One region of the Exiguobacterium sp. NPDC077395 genome, then DNA from elsewhere that is predicted to be linked to it. Evidence: a T-box and tRNA genes for the amino acid it is inferred to sense, from the RefSeq annotation. Region 1 holds a T-box; the other holds one or more tRNA genes.

Region 1 (6,913 bases):
AAGACGACGGTCTCGGTATTTTATCGTGGAGATCTCGTTTACTCGTATATCCTTCCAGTCGGTGGAGACCATATGACAAGAGACTTGGTCTATAAGCTAAACTGCAAATATCAAGACGCCAAAGTGGCGAAAGAAGAATACGGTCTCGCACTCGAAGAAATGGCCGATGGAACAGAAGGTTTCTCCTACACGAACATCAATGGGGAAGTGGCGTTCGAACCACAGTCAGAAATTAGCTATGTTTTAGAGGCGAGAATAGAGGAAATGTTTACTCTTATGTTGAATAAGGTTCAAAAAGTAGGTGTTCCGATGCTGAATGGCGGATATCTACTTTGTGGTGGAGCTGCTGCTCTACCAGGTATTCAAGAGTTAGCGACTCGTGTCATGGGTCAAAAGACGAGATTGTATCAACCGTCGTCGATTGGCGTCAGACATCCAAAATACGCGACAGCAGTCGGTGTTTTGAAATATGTCTTAATGAGTGATCATCACGTTTCAAAATCTCAACTCGAAAAACCGGAAGTTCGCTACGAAACGCTTCACAATAAGCAGGAACCGACCGATACTCATGTTGGAGAGAACGAATACGAGACCGATCAAGATTCGAAAAAAGGTTTTAGTCGTTTGATGGAAAAATTATTTGGCGTTTAAGCTGACGTTGTAATACAACTTGGAAAATAAGTAGGGGGATACCTGAATGATGTACTTTGATGAGGCGATTGACGCCGTAGCAAAAATTAAAGTAATTGGAGTCGGAGGCGGCGGTTCAAACGCCGTTAACCGTATGATTGAACACGGGGTACAAGGAGTTGAGTTCATCGCTGTCAACACGGATGCTCAAGCCTTGAATATGTCGAAAGCCGATGTGAAGCTTCAACTTGGTGCCAAATTGACACGTGGTCTCGGTGCTGGTGCGAATCCTGATATCGGTAAAAAAGCGGCAGAAGAAAGCCGCGAACAATTGATTGAAGCGCTTGATGGAGCGGATATGGTTTTCGTCACGGCTGGTATGGGTGGCGGAACAGGAACTGGAGCTGCACCGGTCATCGCTGAGATTTCAAAAGAAATCGGCGCGCTCACAGTCGGTGTCGTCACAAAGCCATTCATGTTCGAAGGCCGGAAGCGCATGCAACACGCGCAACATGGGATTCAAGCGTTTAAAGAAAAAGTAGATACACTCATCGTCATTCCAAACGATAAGCTTCTTGAAATCGTGGAACGCAACACACCAATGATTGAAGCGTTCCGTGAAGCGGACAACGTCCTTCGTCAAGGTGTTCAAGGGATCACTGACTTGATCGCCATCCCTGGTCTCATCAACCTTGACTTCGCTGACGTGAAGACGATCATGACGGAAAAAGGATCTGCACTTATGGGTGTAGGTGTTGCTACAGGTGAAAACCGTGCCGTTGAAGCAGCGAAGAAAGCAATCTCTTCACCACTTCTCGAATCTTCAATCGAAGGAGCGAAAGGTGTCTTGATGAACATTACAGGTGGGCTCAGCCTTAGCTTGTATGAAGTGACAGAAGCAGCTCAAATCGTTCAAAGTGCCGCAGATGAAGAAGTGAACTTGATCTTCGGTTCGGTCATCAACGAAAACTTGAACGATGAAATCATCGTCACCGTGATTGCAACTGAATTTGCTGAGGAAACGCAAGGGGCGAACCCATTCCTTCAGCAGCCGAAAAAACAGCCAGAGGTTGAGAACAAGGAACCCCAACCAAAAGCAAATGAAGCGGCTCAACAAGACGAAGGGAACTTCCATCGCCCAGTGTATGGAGGAGACGTCCCAGACGAGACGATCAACATCCCTGCGTTCGTGAGACAACGCCGTAACTAAACAACAAGGGGGTGCCGTGACTCGGCATCCCTTTTTCTAAAAAAGGAGAAACCGATGCAACTGTTACATACATGGGAAACCGAAACGAATCGCTATCATGCTTACGTGACGACACGGACGAACGGACACAATGCCGGAAACGTCGGTCTTCATGTCGGCGATGATATTGAGGGAGTCATTCAAAATCGTCAATGGTTTTTTCAACAGGCGAATCTTTCGCTAGAAGACTCCGTTTGGGCCGACCAAGTGCACGGGATAACGGTCCAAAGCGTGGATTCAGCGGACAAGGGCAAAGGTGCATTTCGATATGACGAGGCGATTTCGCAAACAGACGGACTGATCACAAAAGAAGAAGCATTGCCGCTCGCTCTCGTCTTTGCAGATTGCGTACCTCTCTTTTTCTGTGCGAAAAACCATGGAGTCATCGGTGTCGCTCATGCGGGTTGGAAAGGGACCGTCGGCAATATCGTCACGTCCATGATCCAAGCGTTTGAAGATCAAGGCATCGATGTGACAGAAGTGGACATGCTCGTCGGTCCAGCGATTGCTGGGAATGAATATGAGGTCGATCGTCGAGTGCTAGATGCGGTTCAATCCGTTTCGCCGACTGCCTATCAAAAAGCCGTTCGACAGGAGTCGGACGACCACGCCTTGTTGTCACTCCCAGCCGTCAATGAAGTGTTGGCAAACGAACATGACACGTCCGTCATGCAATCGAATTTATCGACTGGCGCAAATACTCCGTTTTTCTCATATCGAGACGGAGAAACGAAACGTCGATTTGCGGCAGTCATCGTCAAGGAGCGTAAATTGTGAGTATTTCAGATAACGTAAAACAAGTTCAATCCATCATGGCAGCTCACGTTCAAGATGTGGAGCCTACTTTGATTGCCGTCACGAAGTCGGTAGGCGTAGATGTGGCCAATGCTCTCTACGCGGAAGGAATTCGTGACTTCGGTGAAAATCGTCCAGATTCCTTACTTGAGAAAGTGAACGGCATGCCAGAAGACGCAAAGTTTCACTTCATCGGCACGTTGCAGACACGTAAAGTGAGACAAATCATCGATCACGTGGCAGCTATTCACTCATTGGACCGTTTATCACTCGCTGCAGAGATCGATAAACGAGCGAGCGAGACGATTGATTGCTTTGTTCAAGTGAATACGTCAGGAGAAGATTCAAAACATGGTCTTGAAATAGAGGAAGTTATGCCTTTCATCAAGAACTGTAAACAGTATCCTCATATTCGAATCATCGGGTTGATGACGATGGCACCGTTCACGGAAGAAGAGTCAGTCCTTCGTGAGACGTTCGGTCGTTTACGTCGATTACGTGATGAAGTGACCGCAAAAGGGTTTGAACACGCCCCTTGCACGGAGCTATCGATGGGGATGTCAAACGATTATCCAATCGCGATTGAAGAAGGCGCATCGTTTGTTCGTATTGGTACCGTACTTGTGCAATAATATATCTTAAGGAGGAATCCGTTATGTCAATCAAAAACAAAATGAAAGATTTCTTTGGACTCGAGGAAGATCCGAACAGCACATACGAAGAAGAAGAGTTTGCCGTCGCAAACACATCAACAACTTCTTCAACTGAAACAGCGGTCGTGAGACAAGAAGATCGCCCAAAATCAGCAAATAATCTCGTGGCATTGAATACGAAGAAGAAAGAACGCTCGAAAGTCGTATTGGCTGAACCACGTGTATTCGCTGAAGCGCAAGATATTAGCGATCAATTGAAAGAAAACCGTGCTGTCATCGTCAATCTTCAGCGCATGTCAAAAGAGCAATCACGTCAAGTCGTCAACTTCCTTTCTGGTGTCGTATATGCGCTAGAAGGATCGATGACTTCGATTGGACATAACACGATTCTGTGTACTCCGAACAATGTCGAATTGACTGGTTCAATCTCAAACTTGATTTCGGAGGATGAACTTCACAGTAAAGGGTGGTAACTGAATGGAAAACGTAATCCCTGCCTTAGGCAATACGTTAAGTACTTTGCTTGGTATTTATAGTTGGGTCCTGATCGGCTATATCTTATTATCATGGTTCCCGAACGCACGTGAATCCATGTTCGGACAAATTTTATCGTTTTTATGTGAACCATTTTTAGCACCGTTCCGACGGATTATCCCACCAATCGGTGGCATGCTCGATATCTCTCCAATCGTCGCATTGTTCGTGCTTCGGATGGCACAAGCCGGTATCGCTGCCATTTTCGGGTGATGTATGAGCGTTTATGATCACTACCGACCAAGTGAACGGGCGTTCGTTGAACAAGTGTTGGATTGGGTACAACAAGTCGAGAACAGCTATGTATTGAAGTTGACGGACTTTTTAGACCCTCGCGAACAGCAAATCGTCAAACAGCTTGTCGGTAAACAGCTCGTCATTCACGACGATGGCGGGTTTGAAGGAGCTGAACGACGTCGGCTGATTTTGGCGCCAGAGTATTATGAGCTGAATACCGATGATTTTGAAATTGAGATTCGTCGTATTGAATATCCGACAAAATTTGTTGACCTGACACATCGACAAGTGACTGGAACTTTACTGAATGCTGGATTAAAGCGTCAAAAGTTTGGGGACGTCGTCCTGGAAGAGGAAATCGTCCAGTTTGCTACGACCCGCGAAGCCGTCGGGTTCATCGAAATGAACTTGGAGCGTGTCGGAAAAGCGAAAGTTCGCATCTCCTCTGTTGCGAAGGATGACATACTCGTCGTTCCGAAAACAGAGTGGATCGAAGGTTTCGGCATCGTGTCCTCTTTACGATTTGATACGGTTGTGAGCGAGGTACTCAACATATCTCGTCAGAAAGCTCAGGCGCTTGTGAAACATGGTGACTGCAAAGTGAATCATAAAGTCATTGAAGATCCGAGCTTTATGCTTGAACCAGATGATCTTTTATCCGTCCGTGGATACGGTCGTATTAAGATGATGGAGATCCTTGGTTCGACTAAACGTGAAAAGATTAAAATCCAGTATGGGACCATACGTTAAATTTTAGGAGGAAAGTCGAATGGCGTTGACACCGATTGATATTCATAATAAAGAATTCTCTTCCCGTTTTCGTGGGTACGACATCGATGAGGTCAATGAATTTTTAGATCAAATCATTAAAGAGTTTGAACTATTGATTCGTGAGAATCGACGGTATGAAGAACTTGTCAACGATATGCAAGCTCGCATTGACTACTTCTCCTCGATGGAAGATACATTGAACAAGTCAATCATCGTCGCGCAGGAAGCAGCGGAAGAAGTGAAGAACAACGCGCAAAAAGAAGCGAGTCTCATCTTGAAACAAGCGGAACGTGAAGCGTACGCTCGTGAAGAAGAAGCGGCACGTAAAGAGCAACTTGCAGAACGTGAAGTCGTTCAAATGCTCAAAAAAGTCGAGTTGTATCGCACACGTTTCCGTGTCCTCGTCGACGCCCAAATGGAGCTCTTAAACAGCACCGAGTGGGAGACGATTGTCGGGGAGCCGCCTGTGCAGACGGTTCTTGACGATAGATCAGAACTTGCGTATAATGACCACGAAGTCACACAGAATGAAGAACAACATGGATAAATGATCAACACGTTGAGTAGGACGCGTCGATCGAGTCATACCTACGAAGCGACTTAGGGACGGTGAGAGCCTAAGAGAAAGACTCGAATCGGTATCCCCTATGAGTCGTCACGCTGAACCAGAGTAAGCGTGACCGCCTGACCTCGTTATCGGTTACCGAGAGCGGTCTCACGAACGTGAGACTAGTAGGGTGGTACCGCGAGTCAACCAACTCGTCCCTATCAGGGATGGGTTGGTTTTTTTTGTTTTCTAAAAAATGTTGATGGAGGAGTTTCGATGAACTACAAAGACACGCTATTAATGCCAAACACAGAATTCGCAATGCGTGGGAATTTACCAAAACGCGAACCAGCGATGCAAACAGAATGGGAAGACATGGACCTTTACAACAAGGTGCAAGAAAAAAATGCAGGGAAACCACAATACATCTTACATGATGGTCCTCCATATGCGAACGGCGACATCCACATGGGACATGCGATGAACAAAGTCTTAAAAGACATCATCGTCCGTTTCAAAGGGATGAACGGATACCAGTCTCCAATGATTCCAGGTTGGGATACGCACGGTCTTCCAATCGAGAACGCCCTTCAAAAAGCTGGCGTCAACCGTAAAGAAATGACGGTCGCTGAATTCCGTGAAAAGTGTGCAGAATATGCGATGGAACAAGTGAACTCACAACGTGAACAGTTCAAACGTCTCGGTCTTCTTGCAGACTTTGAAAATCCATACATCACGCTCCTTCCGGAATATGAGGCGGCACAAATCCGCTTGTTCGGGACGATGGCTGAAAAAGGATACATCTACAAAGGGAAGAAACCAGTCTACTGGTCGCCGTCTTCGGAGTCTGCACTCGCAGAAGCGGAAATCGAATATTACGATAAAAAATCACCAGCCATCTACGTGGCATTCCGCGTCGTAGACGGAAAAGACACATTGACGTCTGACGATCATTTCGTCATCTGGACGACGACGCCTTGGACAATCCCGGCGAACCTCGGAATCGCAGTGAGTGATGAATTGACGTACACGCGCATCGAACACGAAGGAAAAGGCTATATCGTCGCAGAGACGCTCGTTGAAGAAGTGACGACTGCGCTCGGCTGGACTGATTACACTGTGAGCGGTTCATGGAACGGTCGCGACTTTGAATATATGACGGCTCAACATCCGTTGTATGACCGCACATCACTCGTCATGCTCGGCGACCACGTCACAGCGGATGCGACTGGACTCGTCCATACAGCACCAGGGCACGGGGAAGATGACTATCGTGTCGGACAGGCTTACGGCTTGGATGTCCTTTGCCCGGTCGATGACCGTGGTTACATGACGGCAGAAGCGCCTGGTTTCGAAGGGTTGTTCTATGAAGATGCGAACAAACAAATCGGGATGAAACTTGAAGAGAACGGCTACTTGCTCAACTTGAAGTTCATCAAACACTCGTACCCGCATGACTGGCGTACGAAAAAACCGGTCATCTTCCGTGCGACACCG
Region 2 (6,913 bases), 640 kb from region 1:
GCGCCACCTTCTTCATTGTTCCCACAGGCTGCACCTACGAGTGCGACCGAAGTGATTGAAGCGAGTAAAGCTGATTTTTTCATCCAAGACATTTGTGACGTCCTCCTTGAGTTTGCTTTGATTTTTGTTGTGGATCTGTTGTTCTGTCCTACAATTAATATCCTAATGAACTTCTATTAACGAGAAATAAACGGAACGTAAAAGAATTGTAAAGACAAAAAAAGAAGCCACCGAAGTGACTCCTTTCATTGAAGCATTGCATTCACATCTTCTAAGTTAAAGTAAGCTTTCATAATATCGTGCGCGACCCGCGTGTTGATTCCTTCCGCCTCAAGTCCAGGCATGATAATTGCCCATGCGATTTCAGGATCATCAAATGGCGCCCAACCTACGTGGTTCGAGTTAAGCGTCTTTATTGGTTCCCCTTTTGCATTACGTTTCGCCTGACCGTCTGCACCTTCAGCAATTGCCTGTGCCGTTCCTGTCTTACCGGCCGCAGTCATCCCGGTCTGTTGCAAAATCCGAGATGAACCAGATGAAGATTCAACCCCTTGACGATATCCTTCACGAACCCGCTCAATATACTCGTCTTGAATATCGACTTTATTTAACGCGTTCGGTTGGAACGTGCTGACGACTTGTTTCTTATTTTCATCGAGCGAACCTGGCTCAATAATTTCTTTTAGTAAATGTGGCTGAATGCGATAACCGCCATTCGCTAAGGTAGACGTATATTGTGCCAATTGAATCGGCGTGTACGAGATATACTGTCCGATCGACATATCCATGAGGAGCGTGACACGGTCGGGAACGCTACGGAATCCGATCGACTCGAACGGTAAATCAATTCCCGTCTCGATTCCGAGTCCGAACTGTTTATAGTAATGTTCCATCGTTTCAAATGCCTGTGTGACGTTTTCCCCGACAATTTGTCCGGTCGAATAATAGTCAGCCAAACGTAACGCGATTTGGAACATATAAATGTTTGATGACATCGCAAGTGCATCTAAATCGTTAATGTTCCCCATATTACGGTAAGAGGCTTTGGTCGACGATCCGATTCGAATCGGTGCGTCATAAATATATTCTCCTGGCTCGACGACACCTTCTTCGAATCCATAAGCGACCGTCGCCCCTTTGATGGTTGAACCGATTTGGCTGGCACGGAGCACAGTACCTGTCGAGACATCTTTGAATTCGTTTGTCTCTAAATCAAGCTCCTGACCTGACAAGGCGAGGAGTTCACCCGTCTGCGGGTTCATGACAACAGCAAACGCTCGGTCGAAATGAGGACTTCCCGAACGTCCTGCACGAATCGCTTTTTTCAAAATCTCGTCGACTTCTTTTTGGAATTCGATGTCAGTCGACAACACAATATCTTTACCCGGGTTCCCGCTCACGCGAGTCGGTTCCCCGACCGGTTCACCTTTATACGTCGTGAAGACATCGTATGCAGGCGTCCCGCGAAGGACATCTTCATATTGTTGCTCCAAGTAGGACGTCCCGACACGGTCGTTCAATCCATACCCTTTCGCCTGATAAGAAGCTCGTTGTTCGGCCGGGATTTGACGATAGCTTCCTAGGAAACTCTTGAACGTCTCATCGAACGGATAGTCCCGTTGATAGTATGGTTCGACGCTCACGCCTGGCAACATTTCTAAGTTTTCTTCAATGACCGCCATCTCTTTCGGGCTTGCGCCGATTTTGATGACTTGTGGGTCGAGCGCATAGCCGCTCTCCATATTATGTTTGATTGCGATGATTTCTTCTGTCGCATCATCGAACGTGATCTCTTCTTCTGTGATGGAGTCGAGTAGGAGCCGGTCTACATCTTGGTTGGACAAGGCAGCCCGCTCATCTTCCGGTAACTCCTCCAACAATGCTTGTGTACGTTCTTGTGCGAGTTCTGGATTTGTTGCAATCCAGTAATCTTTACGGTCACGTTCCGTCATTTTGCGATCTTCTTTCGGAATATCGACGATTTCCGACAACTTTTTGGCGACATCTAAGCGTTCATCCGCTTTCGTCACCTGCGAACGACGGTACATGATCGAGTAGTTTGAAATCGTATCCGCGAGCACTTGACCGTTACGGTCATAAATCTTCCCTCGCGGTACCTCGTATTTAATCTTACTTGACTCAGTTTTTTGTACTTCACGTGCAATCAATTCCCCATTCACGATTTGAACGACGCCTAATCGAAAGATTAAGGTCGCAAATAGAACGAAGACGATGAAAAATAACAAATTTAAACGTAACGGTAAGTGGTTTCGCCGTTTCTTCGGCACTTTCACACGATTTTTTGCCAAGTCCGTTATCTCCTTCCACAATCGATTCCTTCTATAGTATAGCGTACACGGTCATCTACTATTTTGTCCGTTTTTCACTATATCATAATTTGTTTACAAATTAATGAAAGACACAAAAAAACCCGAGACTCTATGAAGAATCTCGGGACAAACGACTTATTTTGCGTCAGCGTACAATTTCGCAACATAATCCCAGTCGATGACGTGGAAGAATGCATTGATGTAGTCAGGACGACGGTTTTGATAGTTCAAGTAGTAAGCGTGCTCCCAAACGTCAAGTCCGAGGATTGGCGTAACGCCTTCCATGATCGGTGAATCTTGGTTTGGTGTAGATGTCACTTCGAGTTTGCCGTTCTTCACGACGAGCCATGCCCATCCTGAACCGAAACGAGTAGTTGCAGCTTTTGTAAACTCGTCTTTGAATGCATCAAAGCTACCGAACGACTCGTCGATTGCAGCAGCGAGATCGCCTGAAGGAGTCCCGTTCTCGTTTTTCTTCAAGAGTTTCCAGAAGAACGAGTGGTTCCAGTGGCCGCCACCATTGTTACGGACAGCAGTTTGAATGTCAGCAGGAAGCGAATCGATTTTTTGAAGCAAGTCTTCGAGTGAAGAGTACTCCACGTCTTTTCCTTCGAGTGCATTGTTTACGTTTGTGACGTAAGTGTTGTGGTGTTTCGTGTGGTGGATTTCCATCGTGCGTGCGTCAATGTGTGGTTCGAGTGCATCATATGCGTAATCAAGTTGTGGTAATTCAAATTTAGCCATTACTAAAATCCCCCTTAAAAAGTGTTTTGAACAACGTTCGTTATAAATGTAACAGATTTGTGACGGTCGACTCAATTGTAATGCTTCACTCTACATCTTCTTCTGGTAACGCCCAGACTGAAATAGATCCCGCCGCCACTTTAAATACCCCAAATCCTTCATCATCAATCTCAATTTTATCTTCACGTGTATTCGTCAAGTCGACCCATGTTTCGCCAGCTCGCTCTTCCCCGACAAACATTTTCTTTTCAGCTTCATCTGAAGTTGAGATGAGAACGGCACATCCTGAACGCTCGATCTCCTCCACACCTTTGCGTACCCAGCCGATAACGTTTGCATCATCAAAGTAATCATCCTGTTCCCCATAAGCCTTTTCCCGACGAGCATAAAGAAGCGTGTCAATGGCGAGCTTCATCCCATCAGTCGGGTGAGGTCCGTCGATGCCGTAGTAATCCCCGTAGAAGACACATGGATAGCCATCTTTACGAAGCAAGACGAGACCGTATGCGATTTGCTTGAACCAATCTTTTACCCACGACTCGAGTGCCTCTTCCGGTTGCGAATCGTGATTGTCTACAAACGTCACTGAATGGAGCGGGTGTGACTGAACGAGCGTATCATCAAAAATGGTACGCATATCGAATGCGGCCCCTTCTTCTGACGCCTGATGTAATTTATAGTGGAGCGGAACATCGAATAAATCGACGTGGTAATCGATGTTATCGAGGAATTCACGGCATGCGTCCAAATCAGACTTCCAAAACTCTCCGACGAAATAGAATTGATCGCCTTTCTCTTCCCGCATCGTTTGACTGAACTCTTTCACGAAATCATAGTTGATATGTTTGATTGCATCCAATCGGAAGCCGTCACATTTCGTTTCCTCAATGAACCATTTACCCCAGTTCAACACTTCTTCCCGAACTTCAGGGTGATGATAATCGATGTTTGCGAACATCAAATAGTCATAGACACCAAATTCATCGTCAACATTGTCGTTCCATCTTTTATTCTCTCCAACTATAAAGAAGATGCCAGAACGGTCTGTCGCCGCATCATAATCCGTTCCATTAAAATGTGTGAAGTCCCATTTGAATGTAGAATACTTTCCATCACGAGCTTCATAATCAAACTTAGTCCATCCTTCGATTTCAAAAGGTTCTTCTGAAAGAACTTTCGTACGATCGTTCGGGTCCACTTCGAGCACCTCGAACTTCTCGGTCGCATCTGCTCCTGCTTTATGATTCATGACGACATCCATATAAATCTGCATCCCGAGTTCTTGCTGACAATAGGCTGTCGCTTCAAGAAGCTCTTTTTTCGTTCCGTATTTCGTGGCAATCGACCCTTTTTGATCGAACTCACCTAAATCATATAAATCATAAATCCCGTAACCCGTATCCTCACCACTTTGACCTTTTGTAACAGGTGGTAACCAAAGCGCCGTAATCCCAGCTTTATTTAAATCTTCCGCTCTCTCTTTTAACCGCTTCCAATGTTTTTGATCCGCTTCGACATGCCATTCAAAAAACTGCATCATGGTGTGATTTCGTTCCATTTTGTCCGCCTCATTTCATATTTTTCAAAAAACAAAATGCTAACGACTATTTACCCACGAATTTTAGATTGAAAACAAAAAAACAACTTTCACAAAATGAAAGTTGTTTAAAATGGACCCTGTAGGACTTGAACCTACGACCGGACGGTTATGAGCCGTCTGCTCTAACCAGCTGAGCTAAGGGTCCTTATAAGTAGCGGCGGAGGGAGTCGAACCCACGACCTCACGGGTATGAACCGTACGCTCTAGCCAGCTGAGCTACACCGCCATGTTGTTATACAGTAATAATATACTGAATATGCTCCATACTGTCAAGGGAAATTCCTTTCCATTGAAAAGAAAAGCACTCCAACACGTAGTTGGAGTGCCTCATCTTTATACCGTCACTTCGTTTGCATCTTCGAGTGTGATTTCCGTGATGTTCATAGCATGGTCACCGATGCGCTCAAGGTTTGAGAGCATGTCGACGAAGAACATACCTGCTTGTCCATCACAAGCACCCGTGTTCAAACGAACAACGTGGTTTTTACGGAATTGACGCTCGAGCATGTCGAGTTTCGCTTCCATTTCGATGACTTTACGTGCTTCGACCATGTCACCGCTCGCTAACGTCTGAAGTGATTTCTCTAACGTTTCGCGTGTGAGGTCATACATTTCAGTCAATTCTTTTTGAGCATCTGCTGAAAGTGTCACTTTCGTAGCAGTCTTATAGTCAATCAACTCAATGATGTTTTCAACGTGGTCACCGATACGTTCGATGTCGTTGATTGCATGCATGAGCGTCTTGTGCTCTTGTGATTCTTGCTCAGTCAAATCAACCGCAGCCAATTTAACGAGGTAATCTGTAATTTTCGCATTCAACGAGTTTAACGCTTCTTCGATATGCGCAGACTTTTCAGAGTGCTTCTTATCTCCTGTTGTCAAATAGTTGCGCGCTTCGTCGAGACCAAGTTTTGCGAAATCTCCCATGCGGATGACTTCGTACTTCGCTTGTTCTACTGCAATCGAAGGAGATTGCTGAATGAAGATTGGGTCCAAGTGCTGTGCTTTCGTATCGACGATTGAATCCTCACCAGGAACCAATTTCGTCACGATCCAAGCAATCGTTCCAATGAACCAGAATTGGACGAATGTGTTGACGACGTTAAACGTTCCGTGAGCAAATGCAATTTGCATCTTGTCTTCAATTGCCAAGAAGTCTGTAATCCAATAAATATAGTTTGTGAACGGAATCAACAAGATCATGAAGATTGTCGTTCCGATTAAGTTAAAGATAACGTGTGCTGCAGCTGCGCGACGTGCGGCAACCGATGCACCGATTGATGCTAAAATGGCAGTGATTGTCGTACCAATGTTGTCACCAAACAATACTGGAAGAGCGGCATCCAAGTCGATTGAACCACCTGCATAGAGTTCTTGTAAAATTCCGATTGTTGCAGAAGATGACTGGACGATAACTGTAAATACTGTACCGACGATGACACCGAGGAACGGATTGTCACTCATTGATTGCGTCAAGTCGATGAAATACTCACTTGAGCGGAGCGGACGCATGCCGTCTCCCATCAACTCAAGACCGTAGAACAATGCACCAAGTCCAAAGATGACTTGTCCAAGATGTTGGTAACGCTCTTTCTTAAAGAAGAAGAGTAAGACTGCACCGATTGCAATCATCGGGAGTGAATACTCACCGACATCGAATCCGATGATAAATGCCGTCACCGTTGTACCGATGTTTGCCCCCATGATGACCCCGATTGCTTGACGGAGTGTCATGAAGCCGGCGCTAACAAGTCCGACCGTAATAACGGTTGTACCTGAAGAAGATTGAATCAATACAGTAACGATAATCCCGGCGAGTACACCAAGGAATGGATTCGTTGTATACTTATCTAGGATGTCGCGCAGGCGATTCCCTGCAGACTTTTGGAGTCCGTCTCCCATCGATTTGATTCCGAAGAGGAAGATCCCTAGACCTCCAAAAAACATGAATAACATTTCTTGCAAATTGTATTCCACGATTTTTGTACTCCTTTTAATTAAGAATTGGTTGGATTTGCTTGGTTTTTAATGCCCTACTCATTATGCCTTCATCGGCATCTTCATGTAAACACGTTTTATGTAAAAGTTTTATTAAAACACTGTACTAATTTTAATGATTTTATGAATGTTGTAATATAACAGATTGGAGTTTTTAGCATGTTGTCCACCATTTTTACATTTATTCGAACGAGCGTAGTGCCGTCAAAACGAGCCCTCCGTCTCCGCCTCGCTCCACTTC

Evidence for each region. The T-box of region 1 lies ahead of ileS (isoleucine--tRNA ligase). A T-box ahead of a tRNA ligase gene usually reads a tRNA of that ligase, here a tRNA-Ile.
Region 2: it encodes a tRNA-Ile, which carries the amino acid that the T-box ahead of ileS (isoleucine--tRNA ligase) is inferred to sense. The anticodon was not compared.

The regions. Positions count from the first base shown of each region.
Region 1 is NZ_JBNNHU010000001.1:1,618,448-1,625,360, reverse strand. It holds gene ftsA (cell division protein FtsA) at 1-651, shown strand, start outside; gene ftsZ (cell division protein FtsZ) at 698-1,840, shown strand; gene pgeF (peptidoglycan editing factor PgeF) at 1,895-2,656, shown strand; gene ACQKD4_RS08345 (YggS family pyridoxal phosphate-dependent enzyme) at 2,653-3,306, shown strand; gene ACQKD4_RS08340 (cell division protein SepF) at 3,330-3,800, shown strand; gene ACQKD4_RS08335 (YggT family protein) at 3,805-4,074, shown strand; gene ACQKD4_RS08330 (RNA-binding protein) at 4,078-4,848, shown strand; gene ACQKD4_RS08325 (DivIVA domain-containing protein) at 4,868-5,416, shown strand; T-box leader at 5,420-5,639, shown strand; gene ileS (isoleucine--tRNA ligase) at 5,693-6,913, shown strand, end outside.
Region 2 is NZ_JBNNHU010000001.1:974,571-981,483, reverse strand. It holds gene ACQKD4_RS04965 (PstS family phosphate ABC transporter substrate-binding protein) at 1-92, opposite strand, end outside; gene ACQKD4_RS04960 (peptidoglycan D,D-transpeptidase FtsI family protein) at 246-2,309, opposite strand; gene ACQKD4_RS04955 (superoxide dismutase) at 2,466-3,074, opposite strand; gene ACQKD4_RS04950 (alpha-amylase) at 3,160-4,632, opposite strand; tRNA gene ACQKD4_RS04945 (tRNA-Ile) at 4,746-4,819, opposite strand; tRNA gene ACQKD4_RS04940 (tRNA-Met) at 4,827-4,900, opposite strand; gene ACQKD4_RS04935 (Na/Pi cotransporter family protein) at 5,008-6,651, opposite strand; gene ACQKD4_RS04930 (hypothetical protein) at 6,832-6,913, shown strand, end outside.